DNA from 2 places in the Shewanella sp. SP2S2-6 genome. Region 2 is predicted to be linked to the other one. Evidence: predicted binding sites of a transcription regulator. Region 2 holds the regulator's gene; the other holds the start of a gene.
The links. The regulator MetJ, encoded in region 2, represses methionine synthesis genes. The targets are predictions, from matches to a motif close to TAGACGTCTAGACGTCTA.

Region 1: a site for MetJ is predicted at 6,481-6,498, ahead of serA (phosphoglycerate dehydrogenase). Genes of this name have one in related genera too.

What each region holds. Positions count from the first base shown of each region.
Region 1 covers NZ_JAUOEQ010000002.1:276,972-285,018, reverse strand. Annotated here, with positions in the region: gene Q4Q57_RS03195 (PAS domain S-box protein) at 1-2,882, shown strand, start outside; gene Q4Q57_RS03190 (two-component system response regulator) at 2,931-3,947, shown strand; gene ygfZ (tRNA-modifying protein YgfZ) at 4,046-5,008, opposite strand; gene serA (phosphoglycerate dehydrogenase) at 5,163-6,392, opposite strand; gene Q4Q57_RS03175 (DUF2238 domain-containing protein) at 6,547-7,155, shown strand; gene Q4Q57_RS03170 (helix-turn-helix transcriptional regulator) at 7,552-8,047, shown strand, end outside.
Region 2 covers NZ_JAUOEQ010000009.1:25,095-33,141, reverse strand. Annotated here, with positions in the region: gene phsA (thiosulfate reductase PhsA) at 1-535, shown strand, start outside; gene Q4Q57_RS08835 (4Fe-4S dicluster domain-containing protein) at 548-1,114, shown strand; gene nrfD (NrfD/PsrC family molybdoenzyme membrane anchor subunit) at 1,117-2,064, shown strand; gene Q4Q57_RS08825 (sulfite exporter TauE/SafE family protein) at 2,169-2,912, opposite strand; gene metJ (met regulon transcriptional regulator MetJ) at 2,994-3,308, opposite strand; gene metB (cystathionine gamma-synthase) at 3,521-4,684, shown strand; gene Q4Q57_RS08810 (bifunctional aspartate kinase/homoserine dehydrogenase II) at 4,696-7,089, shown strand; gene metF (methylenetetrahydrofolate reductase) at 7,307-8,047, shown strand, end outside.

The sequences.
Region 1 (8,047 bases), on a different contig from region 2:
ACATCATAGCCGAGCGGATTTTTGACGAAGAAAGGCCCGATGTTGTGCGGGCCTTGTCGGGTCAGAGTGAAGACAGATTGCAATGGATACGCGAGTTTCGCTATCGCCACCCCAATGGCGGCATACGTTGGATGGAAGCGGGCGCGAGCGGTCATTTGGGGGAAGAGGGTGCTATCACGTGGAATGGTTATGTGATGGACATTACCCAACGCAAAACCATAGAGCAAGAGTTAGCCCTCAGTGAGGCGCACTTTAAGGCGCTGTTCGATGGGGCGACCATTGGCATAGTCAATGTGGATATTAAAGGCGTTATTTTAGATTGTAATGACCAATTCTGTGCCGATATGGCGCTGTCACGTAACCATTTACGTAATACTGCTATTTTTGAGGTTCTCAGTGAGCAAGATCAACCCATAGCCAAGGCGCAATTTCAGGAGTTGGTTGAAGGTAAGATTGACCATTATCGCGGCGAGCGCAGTTTTATTCGTCCTTCCGGTGCGCCTTTGTGGATGACAGTCAATGTGTCGGCACTGCTAGATGCCCAAGGACAATTTGAATCGGCCGTGATCAGCATGGTCGATATGACAGAGCTTAAATTGCTCTCAGATGAACTGTTACTTGCCAAAGAGCAAGCCGATGCGGCCAGTAAAGCCAAAGGTGACTTCTTGGCGAATATGTCCCACGAAATCCGTACCCCAATGAATGCCATTATCGGCATGTCCCAGCTGTGCTTGCAGACCGAATTAGATAAAAAACAGAAGAATTATGTAGAGAAGATTGAGCGGGCATCGCAGTCTTTGCTGTCGATTATCAATGACATTCTGGATTTCTCTAAGATTGAAGCGGGTAAGTTAGATATAGATTCAATACCTTTTCAGCTCGATACTATGTTGGAAGATCTCAGTGATATGTTCTCTGAGAAAGCTGCCCACAAACAGATTGAATTATTGTTCGCCGTTGCGCCCAACGTGCCTCGTTATCTGTTAGGGGATTCGCTGCGATTAGGCCAAGTGTTGATTAACCTGATGAATAACGCCATTAAGTTCACCGAACGCGGTGAGGTTTTGCTGTCGCTAAGCTTAGTTGAGCAGCAAGATGATGATGTCGTGCTGCGTTTTAGCGTGCGTGACAGCGGCATCGGGTTAACTGAGCAGCAGCAAGCAAAATTGTTTAAATCTTTTACCCAAGCGGATACTTCAACCACCCGTAAATACGGTGGCACAGGTTTAGGTTTAGCTATCTGTAAGCAGCTAGTTGAACTCATGGGCGGAAAGATAGGGGTTGAAAGTCAGTTCGGTCATGGCAGCACTTTCTATTTTACGGTCAAGTTGCACATTTCCGATGGTCAGAAATTAGTACTCGAGCAAGAGCTTGAAGGCATGTCTGTGCTTGTGGTCGATGATAACGCGACCGCTAGAGATATTATGCGCACTACGCTCGAAAGTATGGGCTTTAGGGTCGATACGGTTCGCTCGGGTGAAGAAGCAATAAGCCGCTGCTTATTGCAAGCCTATGAAGTGGCCTTAATCGATTGGAAAATGCCCAACATGGATGGGCTGGAAACCGCGCGTCAAATCCAATTGCAGGCTCAGTCGCAATCTCAATCACAACCTCAGTCTCATCCTCAGCCCAGAATATTGATGGTCTCTGCCCATGCGGATCATGAGTTCCTCACTCAAATTGAGCAACTGGCTTTAGCGGGATACATCAGTAAACCCATCAGTGCCTCACGCTTACTCGATGGCATAATGAATGCGATTGGCCGCGAAGGCATATTGCCCGTGAGGCGCCGCACTGAAGAGTTGGCTCCGCAGTTGTTAGTGCCACTGCAAGGAAAACGTATCCTATTAGTGGAAGATAACGAGATGAATCTCGAAGTCGCCAGCGAGTTTTTAGAACAAGTGGGGATTATTCTATCCATAGCGACCAATGGCCAAATCGCCTTAGATAAACTGTCGCAGCAGCATTTCGATCTAGTATTAATGGACTGCCAAATGCCAGTGATGGATGGCTATCAAGCCACTCAGGCGATAAGAAAAAGACCCGAGCTGGCAAATTTGCCCGTCGTCGCCATGACAGCCAATGCGATGGCGGGCGATAGGGACATGTGTATCAGGGCGGGCATGAACGACCATATCGCCAAACCGATAGAAGTGAATGTTCTCTATCAAACCCTGTTGAAATACCTCGCTCCCGCATCTGACACGGTTGCAGTAGATACCTTTACTCAATCGATATTGAGTAACACCAAAGGTGAGGCAGGCAATAGTGCAGAACAAACCGTATTGCTTAAGTGGCCAGAGCACCCAGAGCTGGATATCTATAGAGGTTTGCAACTGGTGCAACACTCGACGCGGCTTTATCAACGCATACTTGATCGTTTTGTGAGCAGTCAGCGTAATGTGGTGGAACAGGTTCGCAAAGCTATCGCGGCGAATCAAGTCGAAGATGCGGTGCGTATCGCCCACACCCTTAAAGGCTTAGCGGGTAATTTAAGTTCGGCAAAATTGGTGGAATTAGCGCGTTTGCTTGAGTTGCATTTAACAGAGAAAGCGCCCTATGAAGATGAATTAGTTCAAATTCAACCGCTAGTGGCCTCTATCTGCGATGCGATTGAACAGGCTAAGCCTGCGATAGTGAATCAAGCCGAGCCCCGAGCGGTGGACTTGCTATCAGATGAGGACTTGAGAGCCGCATTACGGGTCTTACGTCAGAATCTAGATGAAGCCGATGCCAGCGCTGTGGCAAAAATTGATGCGTTAAAGCCGAAGGTGAGTAGTGCAATGTGGCAAACATTAAGCCCCGCTTTATCTATGATTAACCAGTATCAGTTTGATGAGGCAATCGACTTAATTGACGATGTGATTACACAGTTAGGATAGAAAGCGGTAGCGCGAATTTATAATGTGTGACATTGAGTGGAGTTGTTAATGGAAAAAGCAACAATATTAGTCGTCGATGACACACCTGAGAATATTGATATTTTGATCGGTATTCTAGGTGATGATTACAAAGTCAAAGTGGCGATCGATGGGCCAAGGGCATTAGCGTTAGTGACAAAATCGCGGCCTGACTTGATTCTGCTCGATGTCATGATGCCAGGTATGAATGGCTATGAAGTCTGCAAGCTGCTAAAGCAAGAGCCGCTGACCAGCCATATTCCGGTGATATTCGTGACCGCCTTATCTGAAATTGCTGATGAAGCCCAAGGTTTTGCATTGGGCGCGGTGGATTATATTACTAAGCCTGTCAGTGCGCCTGTCGTTAAAGCGCGGGTTAAAACGCATCTTGCGCTCTATGATCAAAAACGTCTACTCGAACAACAAGTTAAAGTTCGTACCCACGAATTAGAAGAAACCCGTTTCGAGATTATCCGTCGTCTTGGCCGCGCCGCCGAATATAAGGACAACGAGACAGGTCTACATGTGGTACGCATGAGCCACTACGCCCGAATATTGGCGATAAAGCTTGGTTTACCTAGCACTTTCTGCGACTTAATTTTTAACGCGGCGCCGATGCACGATATCGGTAAAATCGGCACCCCAGATGCTGTGCTGAAAAAGCCGGGTAAGCTTGATGCCGATGAGTGGCGCATCATGCAGCAACATGCCGCTATCGGCGCCGAAATTATCGGGGAACATAGTGATCCGTTATTGCAGATGGCCCGTCGTATCGCCTTAACTCACCATGAGAAGTGGGATGGTTCAGGTTACCCTAATGGCTTGGTGGGAGAGGATATTCCCCTTGAAGGGCGGATTACTGCAATTGCCGATGTGTTCGATGCCTTGACTTCGCAAAGGCCCTATAAACAGGCTTGGACGATCGAAGCGACGATGGAATTATTCGATAATCAAGCAGGAAAACATTTTGATCCTAAGCTGGTGGCAATGTTTAAAGAAATCCTGCCTGAGGCGATCGCCATTCGAGATACTTATTTGGAAAACTGATGCTGAATGTTCGAGGGCTTGAGTATAAGATAAGCTAAAGGCGCCATTGGCGCCTTTATTCTGTTTCAATCTCTACACCATTTTATTAAATCAAAGCCTTATGCTTCGTCTAATGAGTAGGGCAGGGCTTGAATGGTTAAGCTTGATTGCTCATCGTCAGCAAAACGCAGTTTAGTCTCGTTGCTGGTATCGTTGGCAAGCACTGCGGTTAACAACACTTGGTTGCCGCGTTGTACAAACTCAATAATATGGCCGCCACGGCGGAAGCCATCTTCCATCGCGATTTCAAGGCCAGACTCTAGGCTGATTTGCAGGTTAGTATGACCATGCAAAATATACAGGGCGCGTTTATTACCGCCACGATATTTCATCCGCGCTATGGTTTCTTGTCCCATGTAACAGCCCTTGTTGAAGCTGATACCGTTAACCGCTTGTAGATTGCACATCTGCGGTACGTACTGGCTGGCATGGCTGGCGGCAAGGTTGGGGTAACCTGCTGCAATCTCTAACGCTTGCCATGCACTGGCGTCAAATACACTCAGTTCCGATTGCGCAACTAAAGCTGCTGCGGCATCTGATGTTAATACTAAAATAAAACGTTCAGCGTCTTTTAAAATCGCACCCTTTTCAATGAGTGTGAGCTCTTGCTGAATGTCACCAAAATGTTTGTTCACGAATTGGCTTGCCTGTTCACCAGCAACGCCGAGCAGAGTCCACTCAGCGGATGCATTGCTTAAGGTGGCTTTACTAAACACGGCATATTTTTGTAACTGGGGTAAATCGACTTCGATGGCATCCTTTGGCATCAACATAAAGAGTGCATCTTGAATGGCAAAGGTTCTGAAACTGGCCAGCATTTTACCTTTAGGATCGCAATGGGCGCCCCAGCGCCATTGATCTGTGGCCAATGAGCTGATATCTGTGGTCACTTGGCCATGGATAAAACTGCGGCCTTGTTCTCCAACGACTTTGATGAGGCCCAAATGAGATAAGTTGGCAAGCATAAGTGGAGGCAAGGTAGCGTCCAGATCCCAATGGGGCGTAGAAACTGAAATAGTCATAGCGAGATCCTGAAAATAAAGACGATGTGAGAGGCTAGATTGTAACGGAATTCCAGTTGGCTCAAAAGCATAAGGCGCACATATCTGTGAATGATCTGTGCGCCTTATTATGTGTGCTTTAGTCGATAGGCTTAAAGCGAGTGGAGTTTAAAGTTTAAAACAGCACGCGGGTACGCAGTGTGCCTTCAATGGCCTTCAACTCTACTAAGGCTTCTTCGGCTTGGTGGGTATCAACTTCCATGACCACATAACCAATTTCTGCGGTGGTTTGCAGATATTGCGCGGCAATGTTGATGCCTTTTTCCGAGAAGGCTTGGTTGATCTTGATCAGCACGCCTGGACGGTTTTGGTGAATATGCAGTAAGCGTGAGGTGCCTTTATGCATAGGCAGCGAAACTTCAGGGAAGTTAACTGCAGATACGGTCGAGCCGTTGTCTGAGTATTTAGCGAGCTTGCCAGCGACTTCTATACCAATGTTTTCTTGGGCTTCAGCAGTACTACCACCCACATGCGGTGTCAGCAATACGTTATCAAGACCTCGAAGTGGGCTGATAAATTCATCGTCATTCGATTGCGGCTCAACTGGGAACACATCAATCGCCGCGCCCGCAAGGTGGCGCTCTTTGAGTGCGACTGTTAAGGCCTCGATATCGACTACAGTGCCGCGTGATGCGTTGATAAAGATGCTGCCCTTTTTCATCGCCGCAAATTCAGCTGCGCCTATCATGTCTTTGGTTTGTGGGGTTTCAGGTACGTGTAAGCTCACTACGTCAGCTTGCGCCAGCAATTGTTCCATTGAATGAATTTGTTGTGCATTGCCTAGCGGCAGTTTGTCTTCGATATCGAAGAACACCACGCGCATGCCCAGCGTCTCAGCCAGAATACCAAGCTGAGTACCGATATGACCGTAACCGATTACGCCTAAGGTTTTACCGCGCACTTCGTAGCTGCCAGCGGCGGTTTTCATCCAGCCACCACGGTGGGCGATGGCGTTACGCTCAGGGATACCGCGCATCAGCATAATGATTTCGCCAATCACGAGTTCGGCAACACTTCGCGTGTTGGAGAATGGTGCGTTAAATACTGGGATACCAAGGGATTCGGCGGTGGCAAGATCAACTTGGTTGGTTCCGATACAGAAGCAACCGATCGCGATCAACTTCTCGGCACGTTTCAGCACCTCGGCAGTTAATTGGGTACGTGAACGAAGTCCCACGAAATGTGCATCTTTGATGGATTCAATTAATGCTTCATCGCCTAATGAGGCTTTGTGGTATTCGATATTGGTGTATCCCGCACGCTCAAGTACATCGACCGCAGATTGGTGGACGCCTTCCAACAGCAGGATCTTGATCTTATCCTTGTCCAGCGAATGTTTCGCCATGATATGGGTACCCTCTAATTAATAGAAATGTTTCTTATGATATGCTGACAACCTTCACGCACCAAAATAGCACTTTTTTTACTCAGTGTGGAGGGCTAGATGGCTAAAGTTAATATTCTAAATTAAGAACAATATCGCATAAGAGGAAGAAACATTGAATAACAAAATCGCGTGGTGTGCTATTTACCTCTTAGTGCTCGTGTGGTCGGCGATAAATCCCGCAGATCCTTTCACTTGGTGGCTCGAAGCGGCTCCCGCATTAGTGGCTGTGCCACTGCTATTTTTTACCCGCAAACGCTTCCCATTAACGCCGCTGGTGTATGTTTTAGTGTTAGCCCATTGCTGTGTGCTGTTTGTCGGCGCGCATTACACCTATGCTGAAGTGCCATTATTCGACACGATTGCCCATTGGATGGGTTCAGAACGTAATAATTACGACAAGTTAGGTCACTTTGCGCAAGGTTTTATCCCTGCCATGTTAGCGCGTGAAATTATGCTGCGTAATCAAGCGGCCAAACCCGGTGCTTGGTGTGCGTTTTTGGTCACATGTTTTGTGCTCGCGTTTTCGGCGTTTTATGAACTCATTGAATGGTGGGTTGCAGTGGCAACAGGTGAAGGCGCTGAAGCCTTTTTGGGAACCCAAGGCTATGTGTGGGACACTCAATCAGATATGTTAATGGCATTAATTGGCGCAATTGTCGCACTCGTTTTATTGTCTCGTTTTCAAGATAAGCAAATAGCAGCACTTAAACTCAGACGCTAGTGGCCGTGAGTTGCTGATTGTTTTAGCTTGAGTCATAAGTTCATTCTTCCATAAAGCTTCTAACGTGAGTGTGATGGCATTTAGCTGTCACACTTTCTTATTGCCTGCATGTTATTTTTGTGTTGCAACTTTCGATGGGTGTCTTCATAGTTTGAAAGTACTAGATTTCGTGAGTCGGTTAAACCTAATGGAGTTTTATGCTGTTATTCCAATTATATTCCGTTAGTTAGTCGAACTTACTAGGATTTAAAAGGGAATAGTACATTTGGGTGATGTTTTTCAGTCTTTAACTAGTCAGAATCAACTAGGTTAATGGAATGTTTAAAAATCTAACTAAAGAGGCTGGTCAAACATACCATTTTGCTAATAGAAAATACTTTTCAGGGAGGAGAGTCATTGAGCACAATTAATGAATTAGTTTTTTTACATCAAATGGCGGCACCATGTCATTTAGCGTTACTCGCTGAATCCATAGGCTTGAAAACTCGTATCGTTAAGCATGCGGCGGAATTAGATTTAGATAAGAGTCGTCGAAGTTTTTATCTGATCACCCAAAAGGGCGCTGCACTCGATAACAAGGGGATCCCTTTGTTGGCTTCGCGCTTAGTGTCACATTTTCCCGTGGCGCTATACCAAGTTGAGCGTGACTCTTTAGATCAAGAGTCGGCTATGTTACTCGGTATTCGTGGTTTGTTGTTTGCCGATCAACGTTTGGATTTGATGTTGACGGGTTTGCGTAAAATGGTGGCAGAGGAGTTGTGGTACGACAGAACATTACTGAGTAAAGTGTTCCGTCGTGTAGTACAAAAGCTCGATGGCAATAATGAGATGCTCTCCGATACAGTGGCTATGCTACAGATGCTGACTTCCCGTGAGCGCACTATTATTCAAT
Region 2 (8,047 bases):
ATACCCCAATGCGCGGCCAGCCGATGAAGACGGCACTTACGCCAGTGCACTGACCTTTAAAACCCCTAGTGGCAAGATTGAACTCACTTCCGCGAAAGTAGAAGCCATGGCACCAGGCCGTGGGGTGATCAAGTTCCGCGAAGTGAATCTTAAAAAAGCAGATGAGCTGTACTTTATCCAAGGCAAAGTGGCGGTGCACACCAATGGCGCCACCCACAATGTACCTATGCTCGCTAACCTGATGTCGGATAACGCTGTGTGGGTTCACCCTGTTACTGCGGGCAAATTAGGGATCAGCAATGGCGACCCAATCCGCCTCACCAGCAGTGTTGGCACAGAAGAAGGCCATGCCTTAGTCACGCCGGGTATTCGCCAAGATACTGTGTTTGCTTACATGGGCTTTGGTTCTAAAAACAAAGAGTTGGTCAGAGCAACAGGCAAAGGTATCCACTGCGGTAACTTACTGCCGCACGTGACGGCTCCTGTGTGTGGCATGACAGTGCACACCACGGGCGTCACGCTGGCAAAGCGCTAATCGGAGGCTTAAATGAATAAACGATATGTAATGGTGCACGACGAGAATAAGTGCATCGGCTGCCAAGCTTGTAACGTGGCGTGTCGCAGTGAAAATGGCGTACCCGAAGGCGTTACTCGTCTGCAAGTGCGTGTGGAAGGCCCCTTTGGTGACATGCCCAATCTGCACTTCAAATACCACAGGGTATCTTGCCAACAATGTGAAGATGCGCCCTGCGTTAAGGTGTGCCCAACGGGCGCAGCCTATGTGGGTGAAGACGGCATTATCTCTATCCATACCGAGAAGTGTGTCGGCTGTATGTACTGTGTGGCAGCGTGCCCTTATAAAGTGCGCTTTATGAACCCAGAAACCAAGGCGGCGGATAAGTGTAACTTCTGTAAGGATACGCGTTTAGCACGGGGCGAAGAGCCAGCGTGTGTGACTGTGTGTCCAACCGATGCCTTAGTGTTTGGTGATGCCAATGATCCAAGCAGTGAAGTGGCCATCATGCTCAACACTAAAATCACTTACCAAGATAAAACCCATTTGGGCACTAAACCTAGGGTATATCGCGTTCCTACCAAAAGAGGGGGGATTTGATTATGAACAATACTTGGGGCGACATGGCGCAATATGATCCTGTCACTTGGCACTGGGTCATCGCCGTTTACCTGTTTATGGCGGGGTTATCCGCGGGCAGTTTATTGATTGGCATTGGTTTACGCTGGGCGAATAAGGAACTCAGCGCGGGAGCCGAAAGCAGCATTCTTAAGGCGGCCGCCATTATTGGGCCTGTAGCGATTAGCTTAGGTCTAGCTTGTTTAGTGTTTGACTTAACCAAACCATTCCACTTTTGGTTGATCTTAATTCACTATAACTTCCAGTCTGTGATGGCGATCGGGGTGCTGGCGCTGCTGGCGTATTCTCCCTTAGCTTTTGCGTACGCCATTATTGTGCTGCGGGATGACTTACCAAAATGGGGTTTGGGTTTCCTAACACCTATCGCTAAGTTACTTATGCCATTTCGAAAGCTGATTGAAGTATTGTTGTTTGTCCTCGCCATTGGCGTAGGGGCTTACACTGGCTTCTTAATTTCGGCGATGAATGCTTACCCTATGCTCAACACTGCGGTACTGCCTGCGCTGTTTTTAGTGTCGGGTCTATCCGCGGGCGCTGCGGCAAACGCGGTACTGGCACTCTTGCTGTTTAAGACTGACAGCCACGATAAAACTTTAGTCAAGATGCACGGTTTAGAGTTACCTGTGATGGCGATTGAAATCTTGTTCCTGTTCATGTTGTTCTGCGCCTTGTACTTCAAGGGCGGCGCGGCGGCTGCGGCTTTAGCGTCGTTAACCTCTGGGCTATGGGCAAGCGTGTTCTGGATAGGCGTCGTCGGTATCGGCTTTGGTATTCCATTGCTGTTTATGCTGCTACCAGCCGCGACTCGCCACACTAAGGGCGCAATGATCATGGTGGCTTGTGCGAGCTTAACCGGCGTACTCGCCTTAAGACACTTTATTGTGTACGCAGGGCAAAGCTATTTAAGCTGAGTGTAAGCTGGCTTTAGATATTGATAGATAAAGAAAAGCACTGACAATGTCAGTGCTTTTTATTGTTTGAATCTTCAGATGATTTGCCAATACAAGCAGGACGCTTATTGGGGCAATAACTCGATAACCGATTTCACCGTTAGCACTAAGGCGCTGATACTGCACAGGACTAAGGTCGCCATTTTAGTTTTATCTTTATCGACACTGCCCACTAATCGCCCCGCGACTAAATACCCTAAAAGCACTGAAGGCAGCAACATCAACGACAGCCACAGGTGCTTCAATTCTAATAAGCCAGTGATCGCCAGAATGACCATAGCTATGGTGGAGCTAAAAATGAAGAAGGCCGACAGGGCGGCGCGAAACTGCGAAGCGTCTTTGCCTGACAATAGAATCGCCATCGGCGGACCACCAATAGCGGCAATATTACCGAAAATCCCCGAGACGACACCCGCGCCGAAGAGGGTTTTCTTATTCACTGGTAGGCTGAATTTATACAGGCTAAGGATAACCGCGACAGCCACAATGGCGGCAATGGATAACCCGAGTATGGGCTGAGGTGCAAACAGCAATAGACTCGCGCCGATAAAACCGCCGGGCACGCGACCTAGGAGTGCATATTGCAAGCCATTGAATTCTAAATGACCACGTTCCCGGAATAAGGTCAGTAGCGAGATGGTAAATCCCATGGCAATAACGGGACCCGGTACGAGCTGAGGATCGACGATATACAGCAAAGGACTGGCGACAACCGCTAGGCCAAACCCAATCAGGCTCTGGGTTAAGGCGCCAAGAAACACAATCAGTGAGGCCAAGGCGAGTGTCTGTGGATCTATCATAGAAAACATAGGATTCCATATAAACAAAAAGGGATCGTTAACGATCCCTATTGATGAGCACTGTGATGTAACTTTGCCAGCGACAAGTCGCTATTCCATGTCTTCCCACTCGATCCCCATCTCGTCCATCAGCAACTTGGCTTCGGCGGGAATGCTGTCTGGGCTATCTTTTGACAGATCTTCATCGTTAGGCAATGGCTGGCCAGTGTAGGCGTGCAAAAATGCCTCACACAACAGCTCGCTGTTGGTGGCGTGACGCAAATTATTGACCTGACGACGCGTACGTTCATCCGTGAGGACTTTTAGCACTTTGAGCGGAATAGACACAGTAATTTTCTTTACTTGTTCATTCTTCTTGCCATGTTCAGCATAGGGGCTGATGTATTCCCCATTCCATTCAGTCATTGACTCACCTGTTATAACGCTAAATTCGGGGCAGATTTTAAACCCTTACAAAGAACAGTCAAATTATTGCTACTATTTCTTTGTGATTGCAAACAGATTTCTTTATGTTCAGACGTCTAAACGTCTTCACGCCTATTGACGATGGCGTTGTGCTTAGGTACATTTAGACGTCCAGACATCTCTATCAGTCTACCGAATTTAGGAGTCCACCCATGGCAGAGCGTCAATTAGCCACACTGGCAGTGCGTCAGGGTATCGAAAGCGATACTCAATATGGTGCAGTTGTGCCACCGATTTATTTGTCGACTAATTACGCCTTCGATGGTCATAAAAATCCTCGCGAATTCGATTACAGTCGTTCAGGCAACCCAACGCGCTGCATTTTAGGTGAAGCATTAGCCCAATTAGAAAAGGGCGCCACTGGCATAGTGACCTGCACTGGCATGGCGGCCATCACCTTAGTGACCACTTTGCTCGGCCCTGATGACCTATTGGTTGTGCCCCACGATTGCTACGGTGGTTCTTACCGTTTATTTACTAATTTGGCGAAGAAAGGCCAGTTTAAGCTGATTGTGGTCGATCAAACCGACAGCCAAGCGTTAGCCGCCGCTATCGCACAAAATCCTAAGATGGTGTGGCTCGAAACCCCGTCTAACCCGCTATTGCGTGTGGTGGATATCGAAGCCATTGCCAAGGCGAGCCATGAGGTCGGCGCACTAGTCGTGGTCGATAACACTTTTTTATCGCCGATATTGCAACAACCCCTATTGTTAGGCGCGGATATCGTTATCCACTCCACCACTAAATATATCAATGGTCACAGCGATGTGGTCGGCGGCGCTGTGGTCGCCAAAGACGCGCAAATCGGCGAAAGCTTACATTGGTGGTCGAACACGTTAGGCTTAACGGGATCGGCTTTTGATAGTTACTTAACCCTGCGCGGCCTACGTACCTTAGCGGTGCGAATTCGTGAACATCAAACCAATGCCCAGCGCATTGTTGAGGTATTGACGCAAAGCCCTGTGGTGAGCAAAGTTTATTACCCTGGCCTTGCGGATCACCCTGGTCATGCCATTGCTGCCAAGCAACAAAAAGGCTTTGGCGCTATGCTGAGTTTTGAACTCAAGGGCGGCGAGGCCGAAGTGGTGGCCTTTTTAGGTGCACTTAGCTTATTTAGCGTGGCGGAAAGTTTAGGTGGCGTAGAAAGTTTAGTGGCCGTGCCCGCCACTATGACCCACAGAGCCATGGAGCCGCAGGCGCGTTTTGAGGCAGGCATTAAAGACACCCTATTGCGTCTATCGGTGGGTATTGAAGATGCCGCCGATTTAGTTGCAGATATTCAAGCAGGATTAGCCGCCGTTGCGGCTTGTCAGTAGAGGAATAATAGATGGCACGTTGTCACTTACATAAATTTGGTGGCTCCAGTTTAGCGGATGCCGATTGTTATCGCCGAGTCGCCCATATCCTGTTAACCCATGGTCATAGCGATGATCTTGTGGTGGTCTCTGCGGCGGGTAAGAGCACGAATTTCCTGTATAAATTATTAGCGCTGCGCGACGCGGGTCAGTTGTGGCAAGAAGAATTACAAGTGCTGACCAGCTATCAACAGGGGTTGGTAGAGCAGTTATTGTCGAACGAACAAGCCCGCGATCTGCGTGAGCGTTTGGCGACAGATCAGGCGCAGCTCATCAGTTTATTGTCCCTCGACGAACGCAACGAATACCAAGTTAACCATGTGGTGAGCTTTGGCGAGCGTTGGTCGGCGCGCCTGATGGCGGCGCTGCTGCGCGAATCTGGTGTGGCGGCAAGCCATGTGGATGCCTGTTCAATTTTAGTGGCCGATGAAGCCGCTGTGCCGCAAATTCGGGTACAGGAATCCCGCGCTAAAGTACAAGCCCTATTAGCCGCGCATCCCAATGAACGCTTAGTGATCACCGGCTTTATCTGTGCTAACGAGCGTGGCGATACCTTGTTACTTGGCCGTAATGGTTCCGATTTTAGCGCTAGCTTGATTGCCAGCCTTGCCGATATTGAGCGCGTGACCATTTGGACCGATGTGGAAGGGGTGTTCAACGCCGATCCTAATAAAATCAACGATGCTAAATTACTGAAAAGCATGTCACTTGCCGAAGCTGACCGCTTAGCGCGTTTAGGCTCGCCGGTATTGCATTCGCGCACTCTGCAGCCTTTGTTCAATACCGAAGTGAGTTTAGCGGTGCGCTCAAGTTATGCGTCCCACACCGACTTTACTTTAATCGCGCCCCACAGTTCGTCTGCGAGCGCGCCTGTGGTGACGAACCTCAATGCTGTGGTCCTGTTCGGCTTTAAGCTCACTGGTGAATTAACGAGCTTATTAGATTCGTTGATCGCCGCGGGTTTAACGCCATTGGCCCATTGGACCTCTGCCCACCAAAGGGTTGAGCTTGCCTATACCGCTGAAAATCAAAAACAAGTGCAAAGATTGCTCGATGCCGAGGCAGAAGCTTTAGGGATCAGCGAACAACAGATCAACACCGATCTCGGCCTAGTGGCGTTAGTGAGTGCCGATGCCGAACATTATCGCCGTAGCTTCGCCCGTTTACTAAGCCGTGATGCTAAACCTTTGTTTAGTGGCGACTTAAGTTTAGTGACGCTGGTGCCTCAGTCACAGGTGAATTTGTTAACCCAAAAGGTCCACCGTCGCTGCGCTGGGCCGCGTAAACGCATTGGTGTCTTACTGCTCGGCCTGGGCAACATAGGTGAGGCTTGGGTCGATTTGTTTAAGTCGGTGTCGCCATCACTGGATCATGAACTCGAAGCCAGTGTTGAGTTAGTCGGTTTAGTCAGTTCGAGTAAAGCCTTGATTAAATCCACAGGCATTAATCTTGCCGCGTGGCAGACTGAGTTTAATACCGAGGCTACGCCTTGGCAGTACGAGCACTTGTTCGAGCAATTAGAACGGGTTAACTGCGATGAGCTGGTGGCCTTAGATATCAGTGCCAGCGCCAGTTTGACGCTGCAATATCCAGAGCTATTTGAGCGCGGCATCCATGTGGTGAGCGCGAATAAACTCGCGGGCTCGGGTCCACTGCCTTTCTACCGTGAGTTAAAGCAGCAACTGGGTAATCGTCGTTTATTTTGGCGTTATAACGCCAGCTGTGGCGCAGGTTTACCCATCCAACATGCGTTAAATGATCTGCGTAACAGCGGTGATAGCGTTGAAGCCGTGGGCGGGATTTTCTCCGGCACCTTATGTTGGTTATTTGAAAAATACGATACCAGCAAGCCTTTCTCTGAATTAGTGATTGAAGCCAGAGGCTTAGGTATCACTGAACCCGATCCCCGCGACGATCTGTCTGGTCGTGACATGCAGCGTAAACTGCTCATTTTGGCCCGTGAAATTGGCCTTGAAATCGAGCTTGAAGATATTGAATTACGCTCATTAGTGCCAGCCGATTTGGCGGATATTCCCTTAGATCAGTTTCTCGCCCGCATTGCCGAGTTAGATGCCGATCTGCTGCAACAATACGGTGCGGCGGCGGAGCAAAATAAGGTGCTCAGATACGTGGCATCCTTAGATAACAGCGGCCCAGAGCTTAAAGCTGAAGTCGGTTTACAGTGGATTGATGCCCATCATCCCTACGCTAATTTGACCCCCGGCGATAACGTGTTTGTGATCCGCAGTGCCTTCTATCAAGGCAATCCGTTGATCATCCGTGGACCGGGCGCCGGACGCGAAGTGACAGCGGCGGCGGTGCAGTCCGATCTGACGCAGATCTGTCGCGATCTCTTGCAAGAGTAGACTGAAATTCAGCAGCTTAAAGGACTCATTCGAGTCCTTTTTTATTGGCTAGAATAAATCTATCGAATTAACCGAGATTAAATGCGGTTTATGGACATTTTTTGGCTTGACTTACATCTCAGTTTCTCTAGTATATGGACATATAGACGTCCAAACGTCCATTTGAACTAATTCATAATAGCAAAGAGTAGCGCCAAGGGCGGTTGAGGAAATACACATGGCTTTTCATCACGCACAACATTCACAATCGCTGAACCAGAGCTTGTCTGAGCTTAATGGCGATATTAATGTTTCTTTTGAGTTTTTTCCGCCATCGACCCCCGAAATGGAACAGATCCTGTGGAACTCTATTCGTCGTTTAGAGCCACTTAATCCTAAGTTTGTCTCTGTGACCTATGGCGCTAACTCAGGTGTGCGCGACCGTACCCACGGCGTGATTGAGCGTATTCAACAGGAAACCGACCTTGTTGCCGCGCCGCACTTAACCTTAGTGGATGCCAGCGATGAAGAGCTATTAGAATTGGCTAAGCATTATTGGAAGTCGGGCATTCGTGACATAGTGGCACTGCGGGGTGATTTACCTGCGGGCAGCCCCAAGCCCACTCGTTTTGCGGTAGATTTAGTGCGTTTGCTGCGCTCAGTGGCCGACTTTGATATTTCCGTTGCGGCCTATCCAGAAGTGCATCCCGATGCGAGCAATGCACAGGCTGATTTGATCAACCTTAAGCGTAAGATTGATGCGGGCGCTAGCCGTGCCATTACCCAGTTTTTCTTCGATGTGGAATCTTACCTGCGCTTTCGTGACCGCTGCGTCGCCGCCGGTATCGACGTTGAAATCGTGCCAGGTATCTTACCTGTGACTAACTTTACCCAGTTAAAACGTTTCGCGGGCATGACCAATGTGTCGTTACCTAACTGGTTGCATAAGCAATTCGATGGTTTAGAAAATGATGCCGGT